2 regions of the Lysinibacillus sp. FSL W7-1291 genome follow, and region 2 is predicted to be linked to the other one. Evidence: a T-box and tRNA genes for the amino acid it is inferred to sense, from the RefSeq annotation. Region 2 holds a T-box; the other holds one or more tRNA genes.

What was found. The T-box of region 2 lies ahead of leuS (leucine--tRNA ligase). A T-box ahead of a tRNA ligase gene usually reads a tRNA of that ligase, here a tRNA-Leu.
Region 1: it has a tRNA-Leu gene. The T-box ahead of leuS (leucine--tRNA ligase) is inferred to sense a tRNA for this amino acid. The anticodon was not compared.

The regions. Positions count from the first base shown of each region.
Region 1 is NZ_CP151994.1:3,816,283-3,831,667, reverse strand. Features, by position in the region: gene NST76_RS18650 (toxic anion resistance protein) at 1-112, shown strand, start outside; gene NST76_RS18645 (aromatic acid exporter family protein) at 241-1,329, opposite strand; gene NST76_RS18640 (glutamate-1-semialdehyde 2,1-aminomutase) at 1,467-2,753, opposite strand; gene bcp (thioredoxin-dependent thiol peroxidase) at 2,884-3,360, shown strand; gene NST76_RS18630 (D-2-hydroxyacid dehydrogenase) at 3,357-4,301, shown strand; gene perR (peroxide-responsive transcriptional repressor PerR) at 4,422-4,865, shown strand; gene NST76_RS18620 (YgzB family protein) at 4,887-5,240, opposite strand; gene NST76_RS18615 (nucleotidyltransferase-like protein) at 5,390-6,277, shown strand; rRNA gene NST76_RS18610 (16S ribosomal RNA) at 6,625-8,178, shown strand; rRNA gene NST76_RS18605 (23S ribosomal RNA) at 8,397-11,321, shown strand; rRNA gene rrf (5S ribosomal RNA) at 11,434-11,549, shown strand; tRNA gene NST76_RS18595 (tRNA-Asn) at 11,566-11,642, shown strand; tRNA gene NST76_RS18590 (tRNA-Ser) at 11,648-11,739, shown strand; tRNA gene NST76_RS18585 (tRNA-Glu) at 11,764-11,838, shown strand; tRNA gene NST76_RS18580 (tRNA-Val) at 11,854-11,929, shown strand; tRNA gene NST76_RS18575 (tRNA-Met) at 11,956-12,030, shown strand; tRNA gene NST76_RS18570 (tRNA-Asp) at 12,034-12,111, shown strand; tRNA gene NST76_RS18565 (tRNA-Phe) at 12,128-12,200, shown strand; tRNA gene NST76_RS18560 (tRNA-Thr) at 12,212-12,287, shown strand; tRNA gene NST76_RS18555 (tRNA-Tyr) at 12,297-12,380, shown strand; tRNA gene NST76_RS18550 (tRNA-Trp) at 12,394-12,467, shown strand; tRNA gene NST76_RS18545 (tRNA-His) at 12,480-12,555, shown strand; tRNA gene NST76_RS18540 (tRNA-His) at 12,591-12,666, shown strand; tRNA gene NST76_RS18535 (tRNA-Gln) at 12,684-12,758, shown strand; tRNA gene NST76_RS18530 (tRNA-Gly) at 12,763-12,837, shown strand; tRNA gene NST76_RS18525 (tRNA-Cys) at 12,846-12,919, shown strand; tRNA gene NST76_RS18520 (tRNA-Leu) at 12,966-13,046, shown strand; gene NST76_RS18515 (GNAT family N-acetyltransferase) at 13,239-13,781, shown strand; gene NST76_RS18510 (phosphotransferase) at 13,808-14,614, shown strand; gene NST76_RS18505 (ABC transporter permease) at 14,748-15,385, shown strand, end outside.
Region 2 is NZ_CP151994.1:3,432,279-3,447,663, forward strand. Features, by position in the region: gene nikB (nickel ABC transporter permease) at 1-194, shown strand, start outside; gene NST76_RS16505 (ABC transporter ATP-binding protein) at 209-1,222, shown strand; gene NST76_RS16510 (dipeptide ABC transporter ATP-binding protein) at 1,219-2,211, shown strand; gene NST76_RS16515 (histidine kinase) at 2,249-3,001, shown strand; gene NST76_RS16520 (response regulator) at 3,040-3,738, shown strand; gene NST76_RS16525 (permease) at 3,743-5,005, shown strand; gene NST76_RS16530 (nucleoside transporter C-terminal domain-containing protein) at 5,470-6,651, shown strand; gene leuS (leucine--tRNA ligase) at 6,792-9,209, opposite strand; T-box leader at 9,297-9,507, opposite strand; gene NST76_RS16540 (SulP family inorganic anion transporter) at 9,574-11,316, opposite strand; gene NST76_RS16545 (metalloregulator ArsR/SmtB family transcription factor) at 11,373-11,720, opposite strand; gene NST76_RS16550 (MFS transporter) at 11,867-13,045, opposite strand; gene NST76_RS16555 (TIGR01212 family radical SAM protein) at 13,282-14,238, shown strand; gene NST76_RS16560 (class I SAM-dependent methyltransferase) at 14,235-14,810, shown strand; gene NST76_RS16565 (alanine/glycine:cation symporter family protein) at 14,875-15,385, opposite strand, start outside.

The sequences.
Region 1 (15,385 bases), 380 kb from region 2:
AGAAATGTGGGACATTATTGTTTCAGGTATTGAAAATTATCAGCATTTACGTGATGAGCAAACGGTAAAACGTCAGCAAGCAGAGCAACAGCTGCTAACATTGCGAAACTAACACCCTTCCTCTAAAGTAGGTCACTACTTGGAGGATTTTTTTTGTATAGTAAAAGCGACAGATTAATCTTGATTTAGCGGGTGTTCAAACTCCCTTGATTTAAGATCATCTGTCGCTTAAAACGCTAGTTAAATAAATTCTTCTTCAAATTCTACATTGATTTCATGTCCATGATGACTTTGATAGGATACGATGAGTGTATCTAGATGCTCTAGATTTTCCTCATAATCTAAAATACGCGATAGTATATAAAGTAGGTGATAGCTAGAAAATTCCATATCGCCTTCTTCACGAGCAAAGTTGACTTGCTTGATGAAAATTTCCATCAGTTCATTGCGTTGGACATAGTCGATGCTTTTACTCCACTGTGAATGCTCAGGCTTTAATTTCCCTGTATATTTCAAGAGCAATTGTTCATGGTATGTTAATAAGGAATCAAGTCGCTCCTGTATCATCAAGTGAAATTGCGTAGGTAGCTGCGCCAATTCGTTTTCATGCTTATGCAAACGCTGTAGTAATTCTAAGCTTTTTTTGGAAGTTAAAATCATTTGACGATAGACTACAAGTTTACGTGCTTTCACATACTTTTTATTTTTGAAGTAATTACGTTCTTCCTTGAATAAATCATACAGCGTATCCACGCGCAACATACGGCTTTTAAATTTACTTAATGCTCCCTTTGTGGATGTATGCTCAGAAGCCTGACGTACAGCAAGTCGTGTCCAACGAATAATATCGTCCTGTAAAATATAGATTTTACGGAATAGCTTTACCTCGTATTTCGGTGGTAGGAAAACAAGGTTAACAACAAATGCTGCTAACACTCCAACTAATATAGTAACAAAGCGTATCAATCCAAACGTTAAGAAGTCATCGCCTTGAAATTCCATAATAGCCACAACTGACACCAACGCCAACGAAAGCGATTTTTCAAGTTTAAACTTCAACATTAAACCAATAGCTATTATGACGGCTATGCCAATGGCAACAACATGATGGCCAAAGAGTAAGCCAAACATAACGGCGATAGTCGCACCTATAATATTTGCCTGCACTTGCTCTACAATAGTTTGATATGAACGATAAATAGAAGGCTGAATCGCAAAAATGGCTGCAATTCCAGCAAAAACAGGTGAAGGGAGCTTTAATAACTCTGCGATAAACAGTGCTAAGACAATAGCGACACCAGTTTTAAATACACGGGCACCTAATTTCATAAAGATGTCCTTTCTGTCTAATATTTTTTAGTTTCTTTACATTATAGAAGGAAGTGCACATAAAATACATAGATTTGTATGCTTGAATATGAAAAAGGCGACTTTTACTAACAAGTCGCCTTTGTATTGTCACATGCTTACAATTGAGAAAACGCAGTATCTACGGCTTTAATAGTTTCAAGAATATCTGCTTCCGTATGCTCAGTTGTTAAGAACCACGCTTCATATTTAGAAGGAGCTAGATTGATACCTTGCTCAAGCATCAATTTAAAGAAACGACCAAAGATTTCACCGTCAGAGTTTTCAGCTTGGTCGTAGTTTTCTACTTTCACATCTGTAAAGTAAATCGTTAGTGCCCCTTTGAGGCGATTTAACGTGATGGTTACGCCATGCTTCTTGGCAGCAGCTAAAATACCCTCTTCTAGAATTCCACCTAATCGATCCATTTCATCGTAAATACCTGGTGTTTGTAGCACTTCTAGGCAGGCAATCCCTGCTTGCATAGAGGCAGGGTTTCCAGCCATCGTACCTGCTTGATATGCAGGGCCGAGGGGTGCAACTGTATCCATAATTTCTTTACGACCACCGTATGCTCCGATTGGTAAGCCACCGCCAATAACTTTCCCCAGTGCTGTTAGATCAGGTGTTAGACCGAGTAAATTTTGAGCACCGCCATAGTGGAAGCGGAAGGCTGTGATGACTTCATCGTAAATCGTTAAAGCACCTTTTTCTTTTGCTGTCGCATGTACTAATTCAAGGAAACCTGGGTTTGGTTCCACAATACCGAAGTTGCCTACGATTGGTTCAATTAAGATCGCTGCAATTTCCTCGCCCCATTTATTCATAGCTTCTGTAAAGGCTTCAGGGCTATTGAAAGGTACCGTAATAACTTCTTCAGCAGTCGAAGTTGTTACACCTGCTGAATCAGGCGTTCCTAATGTTGCTGGGCCAGAACCGGCAGCTACTAATACTAAATCGAAGTGACCGTGGTAGCAACCAGCAAATTTCATGATTTTTGTTCGGCCTGTATAGGCGCGTGCAACACGAATAGTTGTCATAACAGCCTCAGTACCAGAGTTGTTAAAACGCACTTTGTCCATAGATGGGATGGCTTCTTTTAGCATTTTTGCGAAAGTAACCTCATATTCAGTTGGCGTTCCAAACAATGTACCATTTTCAGCTGCATGTGTAATGGCCTTTGCAATATGAGGATGGCCATGACCAGTAACGATTGGTCCATATGCTGCTAGATAGTCGATATAACGATTGCCATCTACATCCCAAAAATAAGCACCTTTTCCTCGAGCCATTGCCACAGGAGAACCGCCACCTACTGCTTTATATGAACGAGAAGGGCTGTTTACACCACCCACGATATGCTGTATAGCCTCTGCATGTATTGCTTCAGATTTTGCGTGATTCATAGAATTGCCTCCTAACTTTTTATACGTAATCTATTGTAGACCTATCGTTGTAAGAAATCCAAAGAAATTAAGGGATATGACTTGATTTGTTACTTAGAGTAAAATAGAACCTACAGAGGAGGAGATTGTTATGACTTTACTAGAAGGACAAAAGGCGCCAGATTTTTCTCTAATGAATGAAAAGAGAGAAATGGTACAGTTAGCTAATTTGAAAGGACAGAATGTTATTTTATACTTCTATCCCAAAGATATGACACCAGGCTGCACGACGGAGGCTTGTGATTTTCGCGATAAGTTCGAGGACTTCAGTCATTTAAATGCTGTTGTTCTGGGTGTTAGTCCAGATAACGCAAACAAACATACAAAATTTATTGATAAGCATGGTTTACCATTTTCATTATTAGTTGATGACGATCATACCGTTGCTGAAGCATATGGTGTGTGGGTTTTAAAGAAAATGTATGGACGTGAATATATGGGCATAGAGCGTTCAACGTTTTTAATTGATACTGAGGGTAAGCTTGTAAAAGCTTGGCGTAAAGTACGTGTAAAAAATCATATTGAAGAAGTGTATACCTATTTAGCAGATCAGGAGGCAGCAAAGTGAAAATCTATTTTACATTTGAACCTAGACCAGATTTACGAGAGCCGTTATTAGCAGAATTTCCACAGGTTGATTTTATCTTCAAAAGTGGCTTATCGAATGAAGTTCTTCAACAAGCGGATGTTTTAGTTACATATGGTGAAGATTTAACAGAAGAAAGTATCCAATATGCGACAAAGCTAAAATGGATTTTCGTTGCCTCAGCAGGTATAGAAAAAATGCCAGCTCAAGCGATTATTGAACGTGGGATTTTAGTTTCGAATGTCCGTGGTATTCATAAAACACCAATGGCTGAATCGATGCTTGCCCATATTTTAGCGATTAAACGTGCGTTACCTTGGATGTATGAGCAGCAAAAGAAAAGTGAATGGTCGAAAAAAGCGCAGCAAACGGAATTACGAGATAGTACGGCGCTTATTTTAGGCCCAGGAGCGATTGGTTCAGAAGTTGGGCGTTTATTGCAGGCTTTTGGCGTGACGACGATTGGCTGCAACCGCTCTGGAAAAGAAGCGGCGTATATGGATACGATGATTAGCTTTGCTCAATTAAAAGAGGCCTTACCTAATGCGGATATCGTTATTTCGGTGTTACCAAAAACAAAAGAAACGACCCATTTATTAAAAGAAGAGCATTTTGCTGCTATGAAAAATAGCGCCATCTTCATGAATTTTGGTCGAGGCAATTTAGTGGAAGAAAGGGTACTCATTCAAGCAATCAAAAAAGAGCAAATTGGTTACGCCGTTTTAGATGTCTTTGAAGAAGAGCCTCTGTCAACGGACAATCCATTATGGACGTTACCGAATGTCATTGTATCACCACATGTATCTAGCCATTCTTCTCGTTATGTTGAACGAAGCTTAGAAATTTTCAAGCCAAGCCTAACAAAATGGCTGAAGGGTGACACGGATTTAGAAAATACGATGGATTTATCTAGAGGATATTAAGGGCCAGCCATTGATTTATTGAGAATAAGCAATGTGTGATTGTTGACGAAGTAGTGCGAATTGGATACACTATTTATAACAATTATAAATTAATAATACTTATGGAAGAGGTGCATGACGATGTCTGCAACGCATTTACAGGATGCACTGGACACGTTAAAAACAACTGGTGTTCGTATTACTCCTCAGCGTCATGCTATTTTGGAATATCTTATTCAATCAATGGCACATCCTACTGCCGATGAAATTTATAAAGCACTCGAGGGAAAGTTTCCTAATATGAGTGTAGCGACTGTCTATAACAACCTGCGTGTATTTCGTGAAGTGGGTCTTGTGAAAGAACTGACTTATGGAGATGCTTCAAGTCGCTTTGATTTCGTGACAAATGACCATTACCATATGATTTGTGAATGCTGTGGTAAGATCGTCGATTTCCATTATCCAGGACTCGACGAAATAGAGCATTTTGCATCACAGGTAACTGGTTTTGATGTGCACTCGCATCGTTTAGAGATATACGGCACTTGTCCATCATGTAAAGTTGCTACTGCTAAAGTACAATAAAAATCCTAGCTCTTACAAGGGCTAGGATTTTTTTGTTTTATTATTATAGGATTGATCGAACTCTTTACCTTCTAAAGTTGGATCAAGCGTTAGTGGTTCATTACAGTACATGCACATATCAACACGCCCTAAAACCTTTGTATGTTTATGACAATTAGGACATTCCACTTGAATAGCTCTTGTTGAAAGCAACCCGATCCAAGCATATACGACTGTGCTACCGATAATACATAAAACACCTAATGACATGAAAATTAAAACTAATATCGGGCTATTTTTAAAGAAAATTCCTCCGTACATGACAATAAAACCGAAGAAGATTAGTGCTAATGCGAATGAACGAATTTTATTAATTTTACTTTTGTAAGGTTTCATATTTCATCTTGCCTCCCAATCTAAAATCTACTATAACATATAAGGGCGAAGTATTTTAGCTTTGAGATGAATGAAAGAAGGAATACTTTTAGAGTATGTCGAATTTTTAACGGAACAAGAGAACCTATATGAATAAAGGGGGGCTGAACATGGAGCAGGTATTGCGTCCAATCTACCAAGAACGTGCGAGTCAGTCGAATACATTAGGCGTAATTTTAGTGGAGAAGCGTGAGGAACATAGTAACGTTACAGATACATTTGATACAGTTTTATTAATTATCGTAAAAGAAGCAGAGCAGCCAGTCTTTTCGAAACATTACTTATATGAAGGAAATAAAGTAGCTCTACATACAGTTACAGAGAAGTTAATACGAAAATGGTTGCTCATCGGTTCTAATAAGAAGGTAGTCGATTGGATTTTCTTTGGAAGGGTGTTATTTGATCGTAATGAATTTTTGCATAAATTAAAAATAGAATTGCAAGAATTCCCGTATAGCGGTCGTAAAATTAAAACAGGCATCCAATTCTCAAAGTTAATTCGCAGATATCTGGAGGGGAAAGAATACTTCGATAAAGGAAGTTACTTGGATGCTTATAATCACGTAGTCGATTCATTACATCATTTGGGTCGTCTTTCTATTATAGATAGCGGACTATACCCTGAAGTTACTGTTTGGGCACAAGTGAAAAAAATAGAGCCTGCTATCTACAAGCTGTATGAAGAGCTAGTGACGAGTAATGAGCCAATAGAAAAGCGCTTAGAATTATTGTTTTTAGCAAGTGAGTTTTTAATTCATTCTCGTACACGTGATGGTGCACAGCATATATTAGAAGTTATGCAAACGAAAGACATGTGGACGATTCAGGAATTGCATGACCATCATGAGCTCATGAATTACTCAGTAGATTTAGAAGTGTTTGTCGAATATTTAGTGGATAAAGGCTATATTCAAATAGAACCAATTGCTGCAAAAAATGAGATGATATTTCACCGTCATTACAAGGTCAATAAAGAGGCACTAGAAATGGGGCAATGACTGTAGTATGCTTGTAATCGAGGTATTTAAAAATACCTCGATATTTTTTTAGAAAAGTAGTTGACGAATGATATCTTGATATTGTATTATATTAATTGTCGCTAAGACATAACGAAATGCTCGATGAAAAACACAAAAAACTTTTTCAAAAAAGTAGTTGACATGATTTGAGCGAGATGTTAATATTAAGAAGTCGCTGAAAAACGACTTGAATAATGAACCTTGAAAACTGAACAAGCAAAACGTAATCAATAAAGTTTTTAGTAACTAACTTCGGTTAATGAACGAAACAAAATTTTGGACATCAAAATGATGCCAGCAAAACAATTTGAGCTATTCAAATTTCTTTTATGGAGAGTTTGATCCTGGCTCAGGACGAACGCTGGCGGCGTGCCTAATACATGCAAGTCGAGCGAACAGAGAAGGAGCTTGCTCCTTCGACGTTAGCGGCGGACGGGTGAGTAACACGTGGGCAACCTACCTTATAGTTTGGGATAACTTTCCGGAAATAGGGGCTAATACCGAATAATCTGTTTCACCTCATGGTGAAACACTGAAAGACGGTTTCGGCTGTCGCTATAGGATGGGCCCGCGGCGCATTAGCTAGTTGGTGAGGTAACAGCTCACCAAGGCGACGATGCGTAGCCGACCTGAGAGGGTGATCGGCCACACTGGGACTGAGACACGGCCCAGACTCCTACGGGAGGCAGCAGTAGGGAATCTTCCACAATGGGCGAAAGCCTGATGGAGCAACGCCGCGTGAGTGAAGAAGGATTTCGGTTCGTAAAACTCTGTTGTAAGGGAAGAACAAGTACAGTAGTAACTGGCTGTACCTTGACGGTACCTTATTAGAAAGCCACGGCTAACTACGTGCCAGCAGCCGCGGTAATACGTAGGTGGCAAGCGTTGTCCGGAATTATTGGGCGTAAAGCGCGCGCAGGTGGTTTCTTAAGTCTGATGTGAAAGCCCACGGCTCAACCGTGGAGGGTCATTGGAAACTGGGAGACTTGAGTGCAGAAGAGGATAGTGGAATTCCAAGTGTAGCGGTGAAATGCGTAGAGATTTGGAGGAACACCAGTGGCGAAGGCGACTATCTGGTCTGTAACTGACACTGAGGCGCGAAAGCGTGGGGAGCAAACAGGATTAGATACCCTGGTAGTCCACGCCGTAAACGATGAGTGCTAAGTGTTAGGGGGTTTCCGCCCCTTAGTGCTGCAGCTAACGCATTAAGCACTCCGCCTGGGGAGTACGGTCGCAAGACTGAAACTCAAAGGAATTGACGGGGGCCCGCACAAGCGGTGGAGCATGTGGTTTAATTCGAAGCAACGCGAAGAACCTTACCAGGTCTTGACATCCCGTTGACCACTGTAGAGATATAGTTTCCCCTTCGGGGGCAACGGTGACAGGTGGTGCATGGTTGTCGTCAGCTCGTGTCGTGAGATGTTGGGTTAAGTCCCGCAACGAGCGCAACCCTTGATCTTAGTTGCCATCATTTAGTTGGGCACTCTAAGGTGACTGCTTAGGTGACAAGCCGGAGGAAGGTGGGGATGACGTCAAATCATCATGCCCCTTATGACCTGGGCTACACACGTGCTACAATGGACGATACAAACGGTTGCCAACTCGCGAGAGGGAGCTAATCCGATAAAGTCGTTCTCAGTTCGGATTGTAGGCTGCAACTCGCCTACATGAAGCCAAATCGCTAGTAATCGCGGATCAGCATGCCGCGGTGAATACGTTCACGGGCCTTGTACACACCGCCCGTCACACCACGAGAGTTTGTAACACCCGAAGTCGGTGAGGTAACCTTTTGGAGCCAGCCGCCGAAGGTGGGATAGATGATTGGGGTGAAGTCGTAACAAGGTAGCCGTATCGGAAGGTGCGGCTGGATCACCTCCTTTCTAAGGATTATTTCGGAATACAAACCTAGGGTTTGTAAGATTACGTTTTGCGTTCAGTTTTGAAGGTTCATTCTTCTTGAATGAAAAGCTTCAAAACTTGTTCTTTGAAAACTGGATAAAACGACATTGAAATTGTAACAAACACATTTATTTTTTTAAGTTTTTTTATAGGCTTAATAACATTAAGAGGTTTCCGATATTTTTATTGAAAGCCGTTAGGTTAAGTTATTAAGGGCGCACGGCGAATGCCTTGGCACTAGGAGCCGAAGAAGGACGGCACTAACACCGATATGCTTCGGGGAGCTGTAAGTGAGCTTTGATCCGGAGATTTCGAATGGGGGAACCCACTACGTTTAATCGCGTAGTATCTTGACGTGAATACATAGCGTCTAGAAGGCAGACCCAGGGAACTGAAACATCTAAGTACCTGGAGGAAGAGAAAGAAAAATCGATTCCCTGAGTAGCGGCGAGCGAAACGGGAAGAGCCCAAACCAAGAGGCTTGCCTCTTGGGGTTGTAGGACACTCAATACGGAGTTACAAAAGAGCGAGTTAGATGAAGCGACTTGGAAAGGTCCGCCAGAGCAGGTAAAAGCCCTGTAGTCGAAAGTTCGTTCTCTCCTGAGTGGATCCTGAGTACGGCGGAACACGTGAAATTCCGTCGGAATGGGAGGACCATCTCCCAAGGCTAAATACTACCTAGTGACCGATAGTGAACCAGTACCGTGAGGGAAAGGTGAAAAGCACCTTACGGAAGGGGAGTGAAAGAGATCCTGAAACCGTGTGCCTACAAGTAGTTAGAGCCCGTTAATGGGTGATAGCGTGCCTTTTGTAGAATGAGCCGGCGAGTTACGATTACGTGCGAGGTTAAGCTTTAGAAGGCGGAGCCGCAGCGAAAGCGAGTCTGAATAGGGCGAAATAGTACGTGGTCGTAGACCCGAAACCAGGTGATCTACCCATGTCCAGGGTGAAGGTAAGGTAACACTTACTGGAGGCCCGAACCCACGCACGTTGAAAAGTGCGGGGATGAGGTGTGGGTAGCGGAGAAATTCCAATCGAACTTGGAGATAGCTGGTTCTCTCCGAAATAGCTTTAGGGCTAGCCTCGTGATGAGAATACTGGAGGTAGAGCACTGTTTGGACTAGGGGGCCATCCGGTTTACCGAATTCAGACAAACTCCGAATGCCAGATATTTATACACGGGAGTCAGACTGCGAGTGATAAGATCCGTAGTCAAAAGGGAAACAGCCCAGACCACCAGCTAAGGTCCCAAAGTAATCGTTAAGTGGAAAAGGATGTGGCGTTGCACAGACAACCAGGATGTTGGCTTAGAAGCAGCCATCATTTAAAGAGTGCGTAATAGCTCACTGGTCGAGTGACGCTGCGCCGAAAATGTATCGGGGCTAAACGATTCACCGAAGCTGTGGATTGACATCTACGATGTCAGTGGTAGGAGAGCGTTCTAAGTGCGTTGAAGTCAGACCTAAGGACTGGTGGAGCGCTTAGAAGTGAGAATGCCGGTATGAGTAGCGAAAGACGGGTGAGAATCCCGTCCACCGTATGACTAAGGTTTCCTGAGGAAGGCTCGTCCGCTCAGGGTTAGTCGGGACCTAAGCCGAGGCCGATAGGCGTAGGCGATGGACAACAGGTTGATATTCCTGTACCACCTCCTCACCGTTTGAGAAATGGGGGGACGCAGTAGGATAGGGTAAGCGCGCTGTTGGTTATGCGCGTCCAAGCAGTAAGGCGTGTGTGTAGGCAAATCCGCACACTGTAACGTTGAGCTGTGATGGCGAGTCCGTATGGACGAAGTTCCTGGTTTCACACTGCCAAGAAAAGCCTCTATCGAGGTGAGAGGTGCCCGTACCGCAAACCGACACAGGTAGTCGAGGAGAGAATCCTAAGGTGTGCGAGAGAACTCTCGTTAAGGAACTCGGCAAAATGACCCCGTAACTTCGGGAGAAGGGGTGCTCTTGAGCGTGCAAGCGCATGAGAGCCGCAGTGAATAGGCCCAGGCGACTGTTTAGCAAAAACACAGGTCTCTGCAAAACCGTAAGGTGACGTATAGGGGCTGACGCCTGCCCGGTGCTGGAAGGTTAAGAGGAGTGGTTAGCGCAAGCGAAGCTGCGAATTGAAGCCCCAGTAAACGGCGGCCGTAACTATAACGGTCCTAAGGTAGCGAAATTCCTTGTCGGGTAAGTTCCGACCCGCACGAAAGGCGTAACGATCTGGGCACTGTCTCAACGAGAGACTCGGTGAAATTATAGTACCTGTGAAGATGCAGGTTACCCGCGACAGGACGGAAAGACCCCGTGGAGCTTTACTGTAGCCTGATATTGAATTTTGGTACAACTTGTACAGGATAGGTAGGAGCCAGAGATCTCGGAGCGCCAGCTTCGAAGGAGGCGTCGGTGGGATACTACCCTGGTTGTATTGAAATTCTAACCCATGCCCCTTAGCGGGGCAGGAGACAGTGTCAGGCGGACAGTTTGACTGGGGCGGTCGCCTCCTAAAAGGTAACGGAGGCGCCCAAAGGTTCCCTCAGAATGGTTGGAAATCATTCGTAGAGTGTAAAGGCACAAGGGAGCTTGACTGCGAGACCTACAAGTCGAGCAGGGTCGAAAGACGGGCTTAGTGATCCGGTGGTTCCGCATGGAAGGGCCATCGCTCAACGGATAAAAGCTACCCCAAGGGATAACAGGCTTATCTCCCCCAAGAGTCCACATCGACGGGGAGGTTTGGCACCTCGATGTCGGCTCATCGCATCCTGGGGCTGTAGTCGGTCCCAAGGGTTGGGCTGTTCGCCCATTAAAGCGGTACGCGAGCTGGGTTCAGAACGTCGTGAGACAGTTCGGTCCCTATCCGTCGTGGGCGTAGGAAATTTGAGAGGAGCTGTCCTTAGTACGAGAGGATGGGATGGACACACCGCTGGTGTACCAGTTGTCTTGCCAAAGGCATCGCTGGGTAGCTATGTGTGGACGGGATAAGTGCTGAAAGCATCTAAGCATGAAGCCCCCCTCAAGATGAGATTTCCCATTACGCAAGTAAGTAAGATCCCTCAAAGACGATGAGGTAGATAGGTTCGAGGTGGAAGTGTGGTGACACATGGAGCTGACGAATACTAATCGATCGAGGACTTAACCAAAATGTTTGAACCATTCAATGTACGTTTATCCAGTTTTGAAAGAATAAAAAATATTATAATATACTTGTAATTTTTATAAAATATGTTATAATAAGTATTGTCTTTCAAATAGTCTAGTGATGATGGCAAAGAGGTCACACCCGTTCCCATACCGAACACGGAAGTTAAGCTCTTTAGCGCCGATGGTAGTTGGGGGCTTCCCCCTGTGAGAGTAGGACGTCGCTAGGCTATATACTAAAATTATTCCGAAGTAGCTCAGTTGGTAGTAGCACCTGACTGTTAATCAGGTTGTCGCAGGTTCGAGTCCTGCCTTCGGAGCCATTCTTGGAGAGTTGTCCGAGTGGCCGAAGGAGCACGATTGGAAATCGTGTAGGCGGTTAACACTGTCTCAAGGGTTCAAATCCCTTACTCTCCGCCAGCACTTTGATTTATTCCAAAAGTTGGCCCCTTGGTCAAGTGGTTAAGACACCGCCCTTTCACGGCGGTAACACGGGTTCGAATCCCGTAGGGGTCACCATTTAAATACCCAGATGGAGGATTAGCTCAGCTGGGAGAGCATCTGCCTTACAAGCAGAGGGTCGGCGGTTCGAGCCCGTCATCCTCCACCATTATTTTTACAATAGTATATGATTATCGCGGGGTGGAGCAGTGGTAGCTCGTCGGGCTCATAACCCGAAGGTCGTTGGTTCAAATCCGGCCCCCGCAACCAAATGGTCCCGTGGTGTAGCGGTTAACATGCCTGCCTGTCACGCAGGAGATCGCCGGATTCGATCCCCGGTCGGGACCGCCATTTATTTTAATAACAAGGGTCAGTAGCTCAGTTGGTAGAGCATTAGATTGAAGCTCTAAGTGTCGGCGGTTCGATTCCGTCCTGACCCATCATGTTTTTTGCCGGTGTAGCTCAGTTGGTAGAGCAACTGACTTGTAATCAGTAGGTCGTGGGTTCGACTCCTATCGCCGGCACCATGTATTCCCGGAGGGGTAGCGAAGTGGCTAAACGCGGCGGACTGTAAATCCGCTCCTTAGGGTTCGGCGGTTCGAATCCGTCCCCCTCCACCAGTTTTATTATTATAGGGGCATAGTTCAACGGTAGAATAGAGGTCTCCAAAACCTTTGGTGTGGGTTCGATTCCTACTGCCCCTGCCAATTAATTTTATGGCGATTGTGGCGAAGTGGTTAACGCACCGGATTGTGGTTCCGGCATTCGTGGGTTCGATTCCCATCAGTCGCCCCATTTAAAGTAAAATTAATAAAAATTATAATATAATGGCGATTGTGGCGAAGTGGTTAACGCACCGGATTGTGGTTCCGGCACTCGTGGGTTCGATTCCCATCAGTCGCCCCATTTATATAATTATCTTTTGGGGTATAGCCAAGCGGTAAGGCAACGGATTTTGATTCCGTCATGCCCTGGTTCGAATCCAGGTACCCCAGCCATTTTGCGGAAGTAGTTCAGTGGTAGAACACCACCTTGCCAAGGTGGGGGTCGCGAGTTCGAACCTCGTCTTCCGCTCCAACTTCGATGGCGGCATAGCCAAGTGGTAAGGCACAGGTCTGCAACACCTTTATCACCGGTTCAAATCCGGTTGCCGCCTCCATATTTTAACTCTAATCGGTGTATCCGATTTTTTTTATCTCCATTATGCCGGTGTGGCGGAATTGGCAGACGCGCACGACTCAAAATCGTGTTCCTTTGGAGTGTCGGTTCGACCCCGACCACCGGTATCCTAGACAGTAGTATGTTAAAACTGTCTATAGAAACGTTTCTTACTTAGTGTAAGAAGCGTTTTTTTATTTGTCATCAATAATAATATTGCATTTTAAACCTCGCGTGAATGATTAAAATTTTTTATGCCAAAAGAGGATATAAATACATACATATTGAATAAACAGTAAATACGAAGGTAGGTGTGGAACATGATTATAAGGGAAGCAAAGTTGTCGGATGCTAAAGGCATAGCAAAAGTTCATGTAGATAGTTGGAAGAATACTTATAAAAATATTCTTCCTACCGAGTATTTAGAAAAATTGTCTTATGAGCAAAGAACAGAATTATGGGTAAGGAACTTCTCTAAAGTTGATCATTATGTCTTTGTTGCAGAAAGCGATAATGGGGAAATTATTGGATTTACTGATGGTGGTAAGAGAGCTGAAAATGAAATTGAAGGGTCTGGGGATTTAACATCCATCTACATTTTAGATCAATTTCAGGGTCAAGGAATAGGCAGTAAACTAGTCAATAAATTGTTTACTAAGTTGGAAGCATTAGGCTATGAAAAAATATTTGTTGAGGTTTTAGAGGATAATCAGTCGAAGCGTTTTTATGAGAGATTGGGTGCTAGATTAGAAAAAACGGAAAAGATTAATATAGGAAATAAAGACTTAGACTTATTAATTTATGTGTGGAGTAATATAGATCCTGTTCTTTATCAAACTAAAGGAATAGGAAAGGCTGATTAAAATAAGTAGCATTGGTGGTGAAAATTTTGCATCCCATACAACGAAATGAAATACCTAAAGACATAGTTGAGTATGTTGGAGGAGTTATCCATATTTATTTTCCAAGACAAGGACATACATCGGATGTAGGAATTCTTAATTCTAAAAGAGGAATATTCGTTTTAAAAAGAACAAAAGGAACACAATTTTGTTCCTGGTTAACGAAAGAAGCAACTGTCCTTAAACATTTATCAAAATCTACATTACCAGTTCCAACGTTGCATTATTTTATTGAACAACCATTAGAAAATCAGTCATGGGCTTTAATGGCATATTTAGAAGGCGACACCGTTAGAAGTGCACTAGAAAATGAGATTAAAGAGGAAAACAGACATGAAATAATATTTAATTTTGGAAAGATCCTTTCTGCCATTCATTCAACCCGATGTCCACAAGAGTTAGTAAAAAACACACCATGGATAGACGATATGTTGGGACAAGCTGAGTGTAATTTGAAAAATTTTAAAGTAGATGGCACTCCAAAATTATTAGATAAATTGAAAAGGAAAAAACCAAAAATCATTCAGCAAACATTTATACACGGTGATTTCACAATTGACAATGTTCTTGTACAGAATAGAAAAATTTCAGGAGTTATCGATTGGAGTGCTGGAGCATTAGGTGATCCACGATATGATGTTGCTCTGGCGGTACGCCCTAAACCACATGTATTTGAAACAGAACAAGACGAACAGATATTCTATGAAGGGTACGGCGTTAAGTTAATAGACCAAAATGAATACAATTACTTTAAAAATGGATTATATGAATTTTTTAAATTAAAAATATTTTAAACCGTTCTATAGGATAAAAACTTCCTTTATAGATCGGTTTTTTATTTTCCCGGTCATTTTTAATGATTAGTTCATGCTCTGTTCATGTAAACATTTTAAGCTATGAGTAATCAAAGAAATGGAGGGGTTAGTAATGAATCTTGCGTGGAAAGAGATAAAGAAGAATAAAGTACGGTTTTTAATCTTAGGCTCCATTATCTTCCTAGTTAGTTTTTTAACGTTTATTATTTCGGGTTTGGCAAATGGTCTATCGCAGGATAATGCAGCTTTAATTAAAGATTTACCGAAAGGACAAATTTACATGGCTGAAGATGCAGAGGGGGCGTTTAATCTTTCGAGAATTGATAGCGACCTTCAACAGGAAGTCATGGGGAAAGAGAAAGAAGCAGTAGCTTTTTCGATTCAAATGGGCTTTTTAAATGATCAAGACGATAAACAGCAGAGTGTTGCCTTTGTTACATCTACCGAGTCCAGATTGTTTCAAAATGTGCATCAAGGGGAGGTACTGTTAGATAGCTCGTTACAGGATAAAGGAATCAAAGTCGGAGATACATTAAAGAATAATCAATACAATGGTGAGTTCATCGTTAAAGGCTTTGTGGAGCAAAAGAAATATAGCCACGCACCTGTCGCTTACATTAGTGAAGAGGCCTATCACGAGATGTATCGTGTAAATGACAAACAGTTAATTTATGTACCAAATAGCGAGCCAAAAGAGTTTAAAGGGCTACAAGCATACAACAATAAAGAATTTCTCAATACAATTCCCAG
Region 2 (15,385 bases):
TTGGGGGAACAGTATTAGTAGAATCTGTGTTCGCTGTCAACGGCTTAGGACGAATGATTGTAGATGCTATTCGTACACGAGATATACCTGTTGTTCAAGGCGGCGTTCTCGTAGCCTCATTAATATTTGTTTTCATTAATCTTTTCGTAGACATATTATATCGAATTTTTAATAAACGAATGGATTTAAACTAGGGAGGGAAAAAGCGATGAAACAAAATACCGTGTTAGAAGTAAAAAATTTACAAACTTATTTTTATTCGAGTGAAGGCGTTGCCAAAGCTGTGGATGGTGTTTCCTTTATACTTCAAAAGGGAGAAACGCTAGGCATTGTTGGTGAATCTGGTTGTGGGAAATCAATGACCTCCCTATCGTTACTTCGTTTAGTACCGTCACCTCCTGGTAAAATCATCAACGGTGAGATTTTCTTAAATAATACAGATATCTTAAAATTATCAGATGAGGAATTACGCAAAATTCGAGGCAATAAAATATCAATGATTTTCCAAGAGCCTATGACAAGTCTAAATCCTGTGTTATCCGTTGGGGAGCAAATTGCTGAATCTATTCGCTTACACCAAGGTTTATCACGTAAAGAGGCATGGCAAAAGGCCGTCGATATGATCCGTCTAGTGGGAATTCCTGCACCAGAAAAAAGAGCGAAGCAGGAGCCGTACCAGTTAAGCGGTGGGATGCGTCAGCGCATTATGATCGCAATGGCATTAGCGTGTACACCCGATGTTTTAATTGCAGACGAACCTACAACGGCACTTGATGTAACCATTCAGGCTCAAATTATTGAAATTATACAAAATCTGCAAAAGCAATTAGGCATGAGCATTATTTTCATTACTCACGACCTAGGTGTTGTAGCAGAAATTTGCGATAAAATTGCTGTGATGTATGCAGGGCAGATTGTAGAAGAAGGCACAACAGAAAGTCTTTTTGAAAAACCGTTACACCCCTATACAAATGGATTAATACAATCATTACCAAAGCTCTATGAAGAGCAAGAAGAATTATCTACTATTCACGGAACTGTTCCAAGTCCATACAATTATCCGGTTGGCTGTCGTTATGCAGAACGTTGCCCATTTGCTACAGATTTATGTCATGAACAACAACCTGAGCTTATGACTGTGGAGCACGAGAAAAAAGTAAGATGTTGGATGTACAGCAATGAATGGCAAGGGCAAACAATGATGAAGGAGATGACAGTATGACAACAGCGCTACAAACACAACCAATCTTACAAGTAAATGATTTAAAACAGCATTTTTTCTTAAAAAAAGAAAAGCTCTTCGGTCCTCAGCAAATTGTAAAAGCTGTGGATGGTGTTTCCTTTGACATTATGCCTGGTGAAACACTTAGCATTGTTGGAGAATCTGGCTGCGGAAAATCAACGACGGGGCGTTCTATTTTAAGATTAGATGAACCTACTTCTGGAGAAGTAATGTTATTTGGTAAAAACTTAGTGAATATGAACAAAAAAGAGCTACGTGCTGCACGCAAGGACATCCAAATTATTTTCCAAGATCCGTATGCATCCCTTAACCCACGAAGAACCATTCGTAAAATGTTAACAGAGGCCATGTCTATTCAAAAAATAGTACCACCTGAACAACAAGAGGCACGCATGATTGAATTAATGTCGCTTGTTGGATTACGTCCTGAATACTTAGAGCGCTATCCACATGAATTTTCTGGTGGTCAGCGTCAACGTATCGGAATTGCAAGAGCTCTTGCAGTCAATCCTAAAATTATTATTTGTGATGAATCGGTTTCTGCGCTAGACGTTTCTATTCAAGCACAAATTTTAAATTTATTAAAGCAGCTACAACGAGATTTAGATTTAACATTTTTATTTATCTCACACGATTTAAGTGTTGTTCGACATATTTCAGATCGTATCATGGTCATGTATCTTGGAAAGGTTGTCGAAATTGCTGATAAGCATTCCCTTTTCACACAGCCATATCATCCTTATACAAAAGCATTATTTTCTTCTATTCCAGTAATCGACAAACAACATCGCAAGGAGCGTATTATTTTAAAAGGAGACCTACCGTCACCTCTTAATCCTCCTACTGGCTGTAGCTTTCACACACGTTGTCCATTCGCCACAGAGAAATGTAAAGCAGAAGTTCCAGCATTACGAGAAATCACTGCAACACATAAGGTAGCTTGCCATTTTGCAGAAAATTTAGTTTAATGTATCTTACACTTATAAAATAAATGGAGAGATCATTATGTTACAACTAGAAACCTTCAACATATATATTCTCCTATGTGTAATTGCTCCAATTATTGGAGCTTTTCTGCTTACTTTTATATTTATTTTCGAAAAACAAATCGATAGCCTTGAGGAAGAAAAGAGAAGTTTAGAGCTCAAGCAGGATTTACAACGAGCGAATATTCTTCAGTTAAATCAGCAAATACAACCACATTTCTTTTTTAACGCATTAAATTCATTGCTAAGCCTAGCCCGCATCAATCGTAAGGAAGATTTGGTTGCGGGTATTGAGGCCTTAGCAACGTTTTTTAAATTTAAATACAATAATCATGAGGTTTTAATCGCGTTAAAGAACGAGATACAATTTATGGATAGCTATTTAAATATTCAACAGTTACGCTTTGGACATCGTCTGACGATTCATAAGGATATGGATGATGAAGCTCTATCTGTACAAATACCTCCATTTATTTTGCAGACCATTATTGAAAATGCATATAAACATAGCTTTGAAAAGCATATAGGACCTGCTGAGTTATCCATTACGATAAAAAAAATGGACAAGATCTTATTAATAGAAATAAAAAATACACAGCCCTTAGAAAAGATAGAAACTGCTATTGAGCAGCTAGAAGATGAATTACAGCAAGGTTATGGTCTTGAAAATATTAGACAACGGCTTGAGCTTATTTATGGTCTCGAAAATGTTTTATTTTCGATTCAAAATAATGAACAGTTTTACACAGTTACAATTCACGTTCCCGCTTAGCCCTTCTATCAATTTGAATGTGAAAGGAGAATCTCACCATGCATATTTTAATCGCAGATGATGAGCCGTTAGAGCTAGAGCAAATGATTTATTTATTAAAACCGCATTTCCCTAATTGGACATTCCATACTGCTCAGGATGCCTCACAAGCTCTGCAATTAGCTAAAAAACACCGTATGACTATCGCCTTTTTGGATATCCAAATGCCTGGGAAAGATGGTATCACTTTGAGCAAGGAATTAAAAGAAATGTATGAAATAGACATCATTATGGTAACCGCTTATCAGACCTTCGAATATGCCCAGCAAGCATTGCGTATCGGGGTAAAAGATTATCTTACAAAACCTGTTATTGCTAGTGAATTAGATGCGATTGTGGAGAAATATAAAGTATGGAGCTCCAACCATGATGCGATTCAAAGCGCGCTTTCCTATATCCATGAAAACTATTATGAAAAGCTCGGTTTAAATATTATTGCAGAAAAGATCCATTTGAATCCAAGCTACTTAAGTCGTAAATTTTTGGAGGAGCAGTCTATTGGCATTAATGAGTATATAAATAATTACCGCCTCGAAATGGCCGTGAAGAAAATAAATGAAAACCTGGACGCAAGCATGTCTGCAATTGCGGAGAGCTGTGGATTTAATAGCCAACACTATTTTAGTGTGGCCTTTAAGAAAAAGTATAATCTATCGCCACGTCAATATAAATCCGCTAAAATGAGTAAAGGTATTTGATAGTATGTTAAAAAATTATTCATTGCTCGTACCATTTGCAAGTTTAAGCACAGCAGCAGGCGTCATCATTCTTTTAGCAAGATGGATTAACGGTAATTTATTATTGTCCTCTCCCTCAGCTCTTATTTCTTATGGCTTTATGGCAGGCATTTGTTATACATTAGCAACAGCCATTTCATTTATTGTATTGAGCTCCTTGTTAAATAAAAGGAATTACAAGCAAAACCAGCATACACAAAGCTTTTTACTCTCTACCATACAACAAAAATTGAGTGGTATGAATTTAAAAGTGATACGACTGTTTTACCTTTTGACAAGCATTGAACTTTGGTTAATTCAATTAATTAGCATTAGTGTCTTGTCTGAAATCATGTTAAATATCCCGATACCCATTACGCTTTTTTTATTTCTAACCGGTATGTTACTGTTTGATCGCATCATGTCTGTGAAAAGTATACTGTGGCTAGAAATTTTATTTATCATCGCCCTGTTTTCATTACTTATTTTTATCCCTATTTACTACTTTGTACAAAATGGAGCAAGCACCGTTTATGAAGGCATTCGTTTATACCACCCTTATTTATTTTATTTTAAAAATAGCGAAATCCTCCTGTTCTATGTCATTATTCAATTAGCCGTTTTAGGACAAGTACTTTTTGATAAATCAACATGGTATTTAATTGCATTTATCAAGCCCAAAAAAATACGTCGCAGCCTATTTTCATCAGGTGTGATTTTAGCATTATTAACATTATCCTTTACAGCTATTTTAATGATTGCTTTATACAGTGGCTCCTTTGGTCAGTTTCAAGTGCTAATTTTTACGTTCTTATATGAAGTACAGCCTGGGTTTCTGACATTCGCTTTCCTTGTCATTGTCCTGTTGGCCGTTGTGACGTCCTTACTTGTAGATATGCGTGCAACAAAACGTTTTTTTATGAAGAAAAGACCCTATTATTTTTACTTAATTGGACTTATGGTCATTTTACTTACCTTTTTCTTATCTATCGATTTAACGATTTTAGGGGTTATTTATTCTTTCGCGTTCCTGCACATTACCATACTGCCGTTTATGTTAATTCTTTTATTTACGAATCGCCGTATTCATAAACATAGTTGGTTTGTCATACTGCTATCTATCCTCATAGGAATTGGCGTTGCCCTAAGCTTCAATGCACTTTACGGATTAGCAACTAGCTTTATGATCTCTAGCATTTATCAATTAATGCTTCAGACCGATACTATAGAAAAAATGCCTGAACCCTAAAATATATGGAGGTCAGGCATTAGTCTGTAGTTAACTAAATATATGTCTTTTATGTTTTCATAAATAATGATTAGGTAAAAAAATACATCCTGAATACCTTCTTCTGCATCTTTAAATAACACCACTCGTACGTTTGCCACAATGGTCAGAACTTCCCAAACACGCCTTACACTTTCACTTCCCTAGTTGGTTTCCTACGTTTTCATTTACACATTGGTCATAAAATTTTAAAAACTTCACACAATAAAAAAGTGTTTTGACATGAGCTTTTCTTGTTATAGAACTGTATTTATCGTATTCGTATGCCCTGTTGCATACTTTTTTTCTATTATCTATTGAATAACTAGCAAAAAAACTGTTATAGTGAGATTGTTTGTCTGACGTCTGACTAATTAAGATCTTTAGCTGTTCTTCTGAATTTGGAACATCAGGACAAACTATTACACATACTTATGGAGGAACTTATGAGATACTTAATATCCTTTTGTGGATTGTTACTTGTTTTTGCCCTAGCTTTATTAATGAGTAAAAACAAAAAAGAAATAAAATATAAATATATAGTGGTGATGTTAATCATCCAATTTTTATTGGCAGCTCTACTACTCAATACGACAATTGGTTTTGTTTTAATCAAAGGAATCACCAAAGTATTTGATCATTTATTGTCTTACGCAAATGCAGGGATATCATTTGTTTTTGGTGGATTAGCAAATGAAGGAGAGTCTCCGTTCTTCCTAGCTGTATTATTACCGATTGTCTTTATATCAGTCTTAATTGGGATTTTGCAGCATTTTAAAATTCTCCCTTTCTTCATGAAATGGATAGGATTACTGTTGAGTAAAGTAAGTGGAATGGGAAAATTGGAATCCTATAATGCTGTTGCTTCCGCAATGGTTGGACAATCGGAAGTATTCATTACAGTCAAAAAACAATTAGATAAGATTGCGCCACAGCGTATGTATACATTATGTGCATCCGCGATGTCGACCGTCTCGATGTCAGTTGTTGGCGCGTACATGACGATGATTGAACCAAAGTATGTCGTAACGGCGATTGTTTTAAACTTATTTGGTGGTTTTATAATTGTTTCCATCATTAATCCGTATACCGTAAAAGAAGAGGAAGATATCTTAACCATTGAAGATGAGCAGAAGCAAGCTTTCTTCCAAATGCTTGGTGAATATATTATGGATGGCTTTAAGGTAGCCATCATTGTTGGAGCCATGCTAATTGGTTTCGTAGCATTAATGGATTTAATCAATTCATTGTTTGATATGATTATCGGTGTTTCTTTCCAAGAAATATTAGGCTATATTTTTGCACCAATAGCTTTCCTAATGGGTATCCCATGGGCAGACGCTGTTTCAGCTGGTGGAATAATGGCCACTAAATTAGTAACGAATGAATTCGTTGCCATGATCAACCTTGGCGACGTCTCAGAGTCCATGAGTGAACGTACACTGGGCATTATTTCGGTATTCCTTGTATCCTTTGCCAACTTTTCATCCATCGGTATTATTTCCGGAGCAGTTAAAGGGTTGAATGAAAGACAAGGTAATGTCGTTGCTCGTTTTGGCTTAAAGTTATTGTACGGAGCCACACTTGTCAGTATCCTAACAGCTATTATTGTTGGATTGATTATTTAAACATCATCATTTGAACTGCACTCCGATAGTTATGGAGTGTAGTTTTTTAAATTATCCACTATAAACTCTTCACGAAAAATAAAAAATGTACATCACTAAAATTTCATTTAGTAATGTACATTTTTATTATTTAGATCATTTTATTTAACGACAATATTGACAAGTTTGCTTGGAATAACGATGATTTTCACTAGTTTTTTTCCTGCCATATATTCTTGTACTTTTTCATCAGCAAGCGCTACTTTTTCGATATCCTCTTTTGAAGCATCTTTCGCTACGACGATTTTTGCACGGACTTTACCAGCCACTTGCACGGCAATCTCCACTTCATCATCCACAAGCTTCGTTTCATCGTATGTTGGCCATTGCTCGTAAGAAAGTGTTGAATCGTGACCTAATAGCTGCCATAGCTCTTCTGCAATATGCGGCGCCATTGGTGCTAGCATTTTAACAAAGCCTTCCGCATACTCTGCTGGAATAACGTCAGCTTTATAGCAATCATTGATAAATACCATCATCTGTGAAATAGCTGTGTTAAAGCGGATACCTTCGTAATCCTCTGTCACTTTTTTCACTGTTTGGTGGTATGCTTTTTCAAGTGTTTGATCGTTAGACACTTGAATTTTTGATGAAATGGCACCATCTTCTTCATTAACAAATAGACGCCAAATACGATCTAAGAAACGACGTGCCCCATCTAAACCATTTGTTGACCATGCAACAGATGCCTCTAATGGTCCCATGAACATTTCATACAAACGTAATGTATCGGCACCATGTGATGAAATGATTTCATCTGGGTTTACAACATTACCTTTCGATTTAGACATTTTTTCATTACCTTCACCAAGAATCATACCTTGGTTAAATAATTTATGGAATGGCTCTTTCGTGTGAACAACACCTAGATCATAAAGAACTTTATGCCAGAAGCGAGCGTAAAGTAAGTGCAGTACTGCATGCTCTGCTCCTCCAATATAAATATCTACTGGTAACCAACGTTTTAGTAACGCTGGATCTGCAATCGCCTCTGTATTTGTAGGGTCGATATAGCGTAAGAAGTACCAGCTAGACCCAGCCCACTGTGGCATTGTATTTGTTTCACGGCGACCCTTTTTGCCTGTCTCTGGATCTACAACATTCACCCATTCAGCAATATTAGCTAATGGTGATTCACCAGTACCCGATGGACGGATATTATCTGTTTTTGGAAGCACTAATGGTAATTCTGATTCTGGAACAGGTGTGATCGTGCCATCTTCCCAATGAATCATTGGAATTGGTTCACCCCAGTAACGCTGACGTGAGAATAGCCAATCACGTAGTCGATAAGAAATTTTCTTCTCTCCAACGCCTTTTTGCTCTAACCATTCAATTGCTTTCGCAATGCCATCTTCTTTATTTAAACCATTAAGGAATTCAGAATTAATATGTTGACCATCACCTGTAAATGCTTCTTTGCTAATGTCCCCACCCTCAAGTACAGGAACGATGTCTAAACCAAATGCAGTCGCAAATTCATAGTCACGTTCATCATGTGCTGGCACCGCCATAATAGCACCTGTACCGTAAGACACTAACACATAGTCAGCAATCCAAATCGGCGCTTTTTTCCCGTTAATCGGATTCACTGCATAAGCACCTGTGAATACGCCTGTTTTTTCTTTTGCTAAATCTGTGCGCTCAAGATCCGATTTCATTTTCACTTTCTCTAAATATGCCTCAACAGCTTGACGTTGCTCAGCTGTCGTTATTTGTTCTACCAATTTATGTTCAGGCGCAAGTACACAATATGTAGCACCAAATAATGTATCTGGACGTGTTGTGAAGACCGTGAAGTTTTGATCTGAACCATCAATAGCAAATGTTACTTCTGCCCCTTCTGAACGACCAATCCAGTTGCGCTGCATATCTTTAATAGATTCTGGCCAATCAACTTCTTCTAGGTCGTCGATTAAACGATCAGCATATGCAGTAATTTTAAGCATCCATTGTTTCATTGGTCGACGTTCTACTGGATGCCCACCACGCTCTGATTTCCCATCAATTACCTCTTCGTTAGCCAATACCGTACCAAGCGCTGGACACCAGTTAACAGCTACTTCATCCACATAGGCTAAACCTTTTTTATAAAGCTGGATAAAAATCCATTGTGTCCATTTATAATACTCTGGATCCGTCGTGTTAATTTCGCGATCCCAATCATAACTGAATCCTAGCTCTTGAATTTGGCGTTTAAAAGTTGCAATATTTTTAGCTGTAAATTCTGCTGGGTCATTTCCTGTATCGAGTGCATATTGCTCAGCTGGTAAACCAAAAGCATCCCAGCCCATTGGATGTAATACATTGTAGCCTTGCATACGTTTAAAGCGTGATAAAATATCTGTCGCTGTATATCCTTCTGGATGTCCTACATGTAGTCCAGCGCCAGATGGGTATGGAAACATATCTAATGCAAAAAATTTAGGCTTCGCTGTTTCATTTTCAGTTTTGAATGTTTTGTTATTAGCCCAATATTGCTGCCACTTTTTTTCAATTTGTAGATGATTAAAACTCATTCTTTTTCCTCCTTCGATTGAATCATGTTGCTCTTCATCATAATTGACAAAATATTTAAAAAATAAAAAAACTCGTCCCTTTCTTATAGAAGGGACGAGAGAATTTGTACTCCCGCGGTACCACCCAAATTAGTGATTACACTCGGCTCAAGCTTCCTTAACGCGGAAGAAACGACACACGCTGTTTCACGCGGGCAGACTCAGAAGGCGAGTTCAACTTGCTTTCTTACTAGCTCCCACCAGCCGCTAGCTCTCTAAAAAGAACGACAAATTTACTATTCCTCATCACAGTCTTTACATGATATTGCATTTATTCTAATGGAAAGTATTGAAAAGCACAAGCCTTTGTTTACAGACTAACCCATTACTGAAGAATTAATTCCTTTTCTTCCTTAGATTTTGATAAATCCTTACATTCATGAAAAGCAAAATGCTGGCATCCGATGCATTTCTTTGTGTCCAAATAGCCGAGAGCCTTAGTAATCGCTTCTCCAGTATGCTGATAAAAATGATGCGCTCCAATCTTATCGTAAATACCATTGTGCTGAAGAGCTACTTTTAAATCACCTTGCACACCTGTTACCAGGATTTTACCACCCTGTGCTGTAAAGTTTTCAATAATATTGCTAAAATATGCTTCACCAGTGGAATCCATAAAGGGCACTTTCCCCATTCGCAATATCAAAACTCTTGGTTGCTGATGCAAAGTGCTTTCAATTTTTTGTTCAAACATTTGAGCAGCTCCAAAGAACAATGGTCCTTCAATTGTATACATGCTAATTTGCGGACAATCATGCTGCTGGTGAACGACATGGGGCTGTACCTTCCCACTTTTGTTTGAATGGTCTGGGAGTACCTTTGTCACAACAAGCTTTTCACTCATGCGTTTTGCAAATAATAGCACAGCTAATACAAGCCCTACTTCCACTGCTAATGTGAGACTTGTAAACACCGTTAATAAAAAGGTAATCAATAACACTAGCGAGTCACCCGATTTTAATTTCACAATATGTGAGAAATGGTGTCGTTCGCTCATATTCCAGGCTACAACCATCAATACAGGAGCCATACTTGCTAATGGAATATGAGACGCATATGGTGCTAATAGCAATAATGTAACTAAAACAAATACTCCGTGTATGATACCTGACATAGGCGATACTGCACCTGTTTTAATATTAGTTGCAGTCCGTGCAATAGCACCTGTAGCTGGAATCCCCCCGAACAAAGGCGTCACGATATTAGCAATTCCTTGACCAATCAGCTCTCGATTACTGTTATGCTTACTATTCGTCATCCCATCTGCAACGACTGCCGATAGTAGTGACTCTATGCCCCCTAGCATGGCGATGACAAACGCTGGTCCAATAAGCAGTTGTAGGCGTTCAAAGGTGATATCAGGTATAGCAAAATGAGGCAATGAATTCGGAATTTGCCCATAAGCTGTCGCGATCGTAGCAACATGTCCTGTAAAGAGGAAAGTGGCCACAAGTGTAGAAACAACAATACCTGCTAATGCTCCAGGAACCTTTGGAAAAAACTTCGGCGTCATCAGTATTGTCACAAAACAGATAACAGCCGTCAAAATACTATACATATTGGTCGTTCCAAGCTGCTTCATAATTTCTTGTATATTGGCAATAAAATACTCATGTCTTTTAACATTTGTTAACCCTAAAAAGTTGGCAATTTGACCTGTAAAAATAATAACTGCTATACCTGCTGTAAAGCCAACTGTTACAGGGCGAGGAATAAATTTAATTAAAGATCCTAACTTAAAAATGCCCATTAAGCAAAGCATAATCCCAGCCATTAATCCTGCAAGTAATAAATCCTCATAGCCATAGGTAATGACAATTCCTAATAAAATCGGTACAAACGCCCCAGTTGGCCCACCAATTTGATATTTCGATCCACCAAAAAGAGAAATAAGAATACCCGCAATACAGGCGGTATAAATCCCATATTCGGGTTTCACCCCCGATGCAATGGCAAAAGACATGGCAAGTGGAATAGCGACGATCCCAACTATAATTCCGGATAATAGATCCTTCTTGACGTGATGAACAGAATACCCTTCAAAGCGTCCTGTAAACAGTGACTTCATAGATAAATCTTCCCTTCGAAATAATAAGCAAAGCATAATTTTTCAACTTCTTTGATTTACTTATTGCCTTCGTCACCTTCATTGCTCGTCATTTCCTCTAATCTCGAAATGGTGTTAACTAAATGGTTATTGAAAATATCCTTTGCCACCCCAAGTAATTCACCAATCATCGGATCACTTAAAGAATAGTAGACTTTTTTACCTTCCTTCACACCATAAACGATATTTTTGGCGCGTAATACACTTAATTGCTGAGAAACAGCAGAACCCTCTTTCTCTAAGCAATCTTGAATCTCATTGACACTTTTCTGACCTTCTACAAGGAGTTCCAGTATTCTAATGCGTAACGGATGTGCTAATGCTTTAAAAAAATCCGCCTTAAATTGTTGTAAACCCTCTTCCATAAAAAACACCCTCCACATTACTACATATTCAAATATTTGAATATGTATGATTGTAAGCCTGTATCGATTATTTTTCAATAGCTTCAATAAAAAAAGAGCAAAACCAAGTGCTGATCACTCGTTTTTGCTCTCTTCCTTGCCCACTATTAATCTGCAACGATATTATTCTTTTTTAAAGGATAATCATAAGTTAAACATGGAATAATAGCCAACAGCACAACGACCACTAAAGTTAATACAAGAGGTATCATGCCAAATTGATCCACCATTATCCCACCGAATAATGGCCCAATCATCCGACCACCTGTCGCTGCACTATTGATAATGCCCTGATAGAATCCTTGTCGACCTTTTGGTGCGAGCTGATTCGCGATGGTTGGTAATGCTGGGGTATAGAACATTTCACCAAACGTTAAAACAAGCATCGCGGCTCCAAACATTTTAAAATCACTCGCAAAGGCGATGATTCCAAACGATAGGGCAATCAGAATTACACCAAATACGAGCTGACGCTTTAAATTGTTTTCCCATCTTTTCACAAGCGGTGCAATGAGTGGCTGACCTACAACTATAAGCAAACCATTTATTGTCCAAAGTAAACTATATTGCTTTAACCCTAAGCCTAAATCTTGAGTATAGGATGAAATAGTAGCACTCCATTGAGAATATGCAAGCCAACATAACACTGAGGATGCGCTAATAATTAACAAAGCATAGAATGGTGCTTTGTTAACAATTCGTTTACTTTCACTGACGACATTTTTAGGGGCAATACTGCCTGCCTCTAAACGTTTAAATGTAAATAAAGCAATAAAAAAGAATAAAATATACATGCCTAAATTCACTTTAAAAACATAATCAAATTGATAATCAGCCACTATACCCGCAAGAGCAGGGCCAACTGCAACACCAACATTCTGTGCCAAATAGATCGCATTAAAGGCTTTTCGTCCGCCCTCAGGCCATGCAGCCCCTGCTAATGCGAACATACTTGGAAAAACGATGCCCCCACTAAAGCCTAGTATCGTTAAAAACCACACATAATGTGGCCAACCATGCCAAATTGTTAAGCCTATTAATGAAGCAATCGTTAGCAGGATGCCAAACATAATCGCCTTATAGCCACCGATTCTATCAAATAAGTAACCACCTAATAGATTGCCCAATACTCCAGCAGCAGAGTTGAGCATTAAGACAAAACCAGCCATCGCTAAAGTTTTCCCTAAATAATCATGCATATATATGGCATTTAAAGGCCATAAAAAAGAGTTACCTGTTGTGTTCACAAGCATTCCAATAAGTAAAAACCAAACACGTTTTGGCATATGATGACCTCCATTATTTCGCCTCTCTAAATAGCTAGTTTATGCTGAAAACCTTAAAAGCACAAGAAAAATAATTTTACCCTTTTTACAAGTATGCCATCATACTTTAACTAAGTTTTAAAAGTCTTTTTCTTGTTTTCATTACAATTTTTCTTCATTGATGTAACGATCAAGCCCTTCCCCCATGACGGAACGAAAAGCACATGATAGAATAAAGCGTTAGAGGAGTGAAATAAATGACAGAAACGAATTTTCCTTTTCCTTCAGAAGGAAAAAGGTATTATACATGGAATCGCTATTTACGTGATCAATTCGGACATAAAGTATTTAAAGTCGCATTAGACGCAGGCTTTGATTGTCCAAACCGTGATGGCACAGTCGCTTTTGGTGGCTGTACATTTTGCAGTGCTGCAGGCTCTGGTGATTTTGCCGGTAATAAGGTAGATCCAATCGATGTACAATTTGCTGAAATCCGAGACAAAATGCATCAGAAATGGAAGGACGGCAAATATATGGCGTACTTCCAAGCCTATACAAATACACATGCCCCACTGCCAGTTTTAAAGGAAAAATTTGAAGCTGCTTTAGCACAAGAAGGTGTTGTTGGTCTTTCCATTGCTACTCGCCCTGATTGTTTGCCAGATGATGTCGTGGAATACTTAGCAGAGTTAAACGAGCGTACGTATTTATGGATTGAGCTTGGTCTTCAAACCGTGCATGAAAAAACAGCGAATCTGATTAATCGTGCCCATGATTATGCAACCTATGTGGAAGGCGTTGAAAAATTGCGCAAGCACGGCATACGTGTTTGCTCACATATCATTAATGGCCTGCCTCTTGAAGACTATAACATGATGATGGAAACTGCTCGAGCAGTAGCACAGCTAGATGTCCAAGGCATAAAAATCCACTTACTACATCTACTAAAAGGGACGCCAATGGTGAAGCAATATGAAAAAGGCATGTTAGAATTTTTAGATCAGGATGTCTATACAAAACTAGTAGCAGATCAATTAGAACTTCTCCCACCTGAAATGGTCATTCATCGTATTACCGGCGATGGACCGATTGATTTAATGATTGGACCAATGTGGAGCGTCAATAAATGGGAAGTATTGAATGGTATTGATGCCGAGCTTGAACGTCGTGGCAGCTGGCAAGGGAAGTTTTATAAGGCTGAGGTTACAAAATGAAACTACAACGTGTTTTACAATATGCACAGCAGCTTTTAAAGGACAGTATAGATGAGGGAGATACGGTCGTCGATGCTACTGCTGGAAACGGTCATGATACATTGTTTCTAGCACAGCTTGTGGGGGATAATGGACAAGTTTATGCCTTTGATATTCAAAAAGAAGCGGTTGATGCAACACTCCTTCGCCTTTTAGATCACGGTTTAGAGCATCGTGCACTGGTCCTTAATAAAGGGCATGAAGACGTAGCACAGTATGTACACAAGCCTGTAGCTGCAGCCATTTTCAACCTTGGCTATTTACCTGGCAGCAATCATGACATTATTACAAAGCCCGCTACAACGACACAAGCTATTGAGGATTTACTAAAGCTTTTGAAGGTTGGCGGCCTAATCATTCTTGTTATTTATCATGGTCATCCTGGTGGTAGGGAAGAACGAGATACGGTCATGGACTATGTTAGTAGGCTTCCACAAAAACATGTACATGTCTTAAAATACGAGTTTCTCAATCAACAAAATGATCCACCTTTCGTTATTGCGTTAGAGAAAATGAAAGAATTTCCTATTTAATACATGACATGCAAAAGGCTATCTACTAGTTTAATAGAAACTAGTAGATAGCCTTCGTCATTTACTATTTATTTTTACGTTGCTCATTATAATCAACCCAGAAATCTGCACCCTTAATGCCTAGTTTACGAGGATCAAAGACAGGGTCTTTCCCCTCTTTTTTCTGTTTCTCGTAATCTTTTAATGCTACGATAGCTGGTTTCATAATAATTAAAATAGCAAGAACGTTAATCCAAACCATTAGTCCAAGACCCACATCTCCCATTGCCCAAGCTAGGTCAGACGTACGGACTGTACCATAAAAGGCAGCAACTAAAATGGCAATTTTCGCAATCCAAATGAAAATCTTCTCCGTGCTACCTCTGAATAAATAGGCGACATTCGTTTCAGCAATATAGTAATAGGCCATAATTGTTGTAAAGGCAAAGAAGAATAACGCGATTGCTACGAATGGAGCTCCAAAACCAGGTAATGATGAATCAACTGCATATTGTGTATAAGCAGCACCTGCTTCAATACTTTTCGCAAATGTCATTTGCTCATCGCCTGCTAATCCGCCACTATTGAATTCCCCA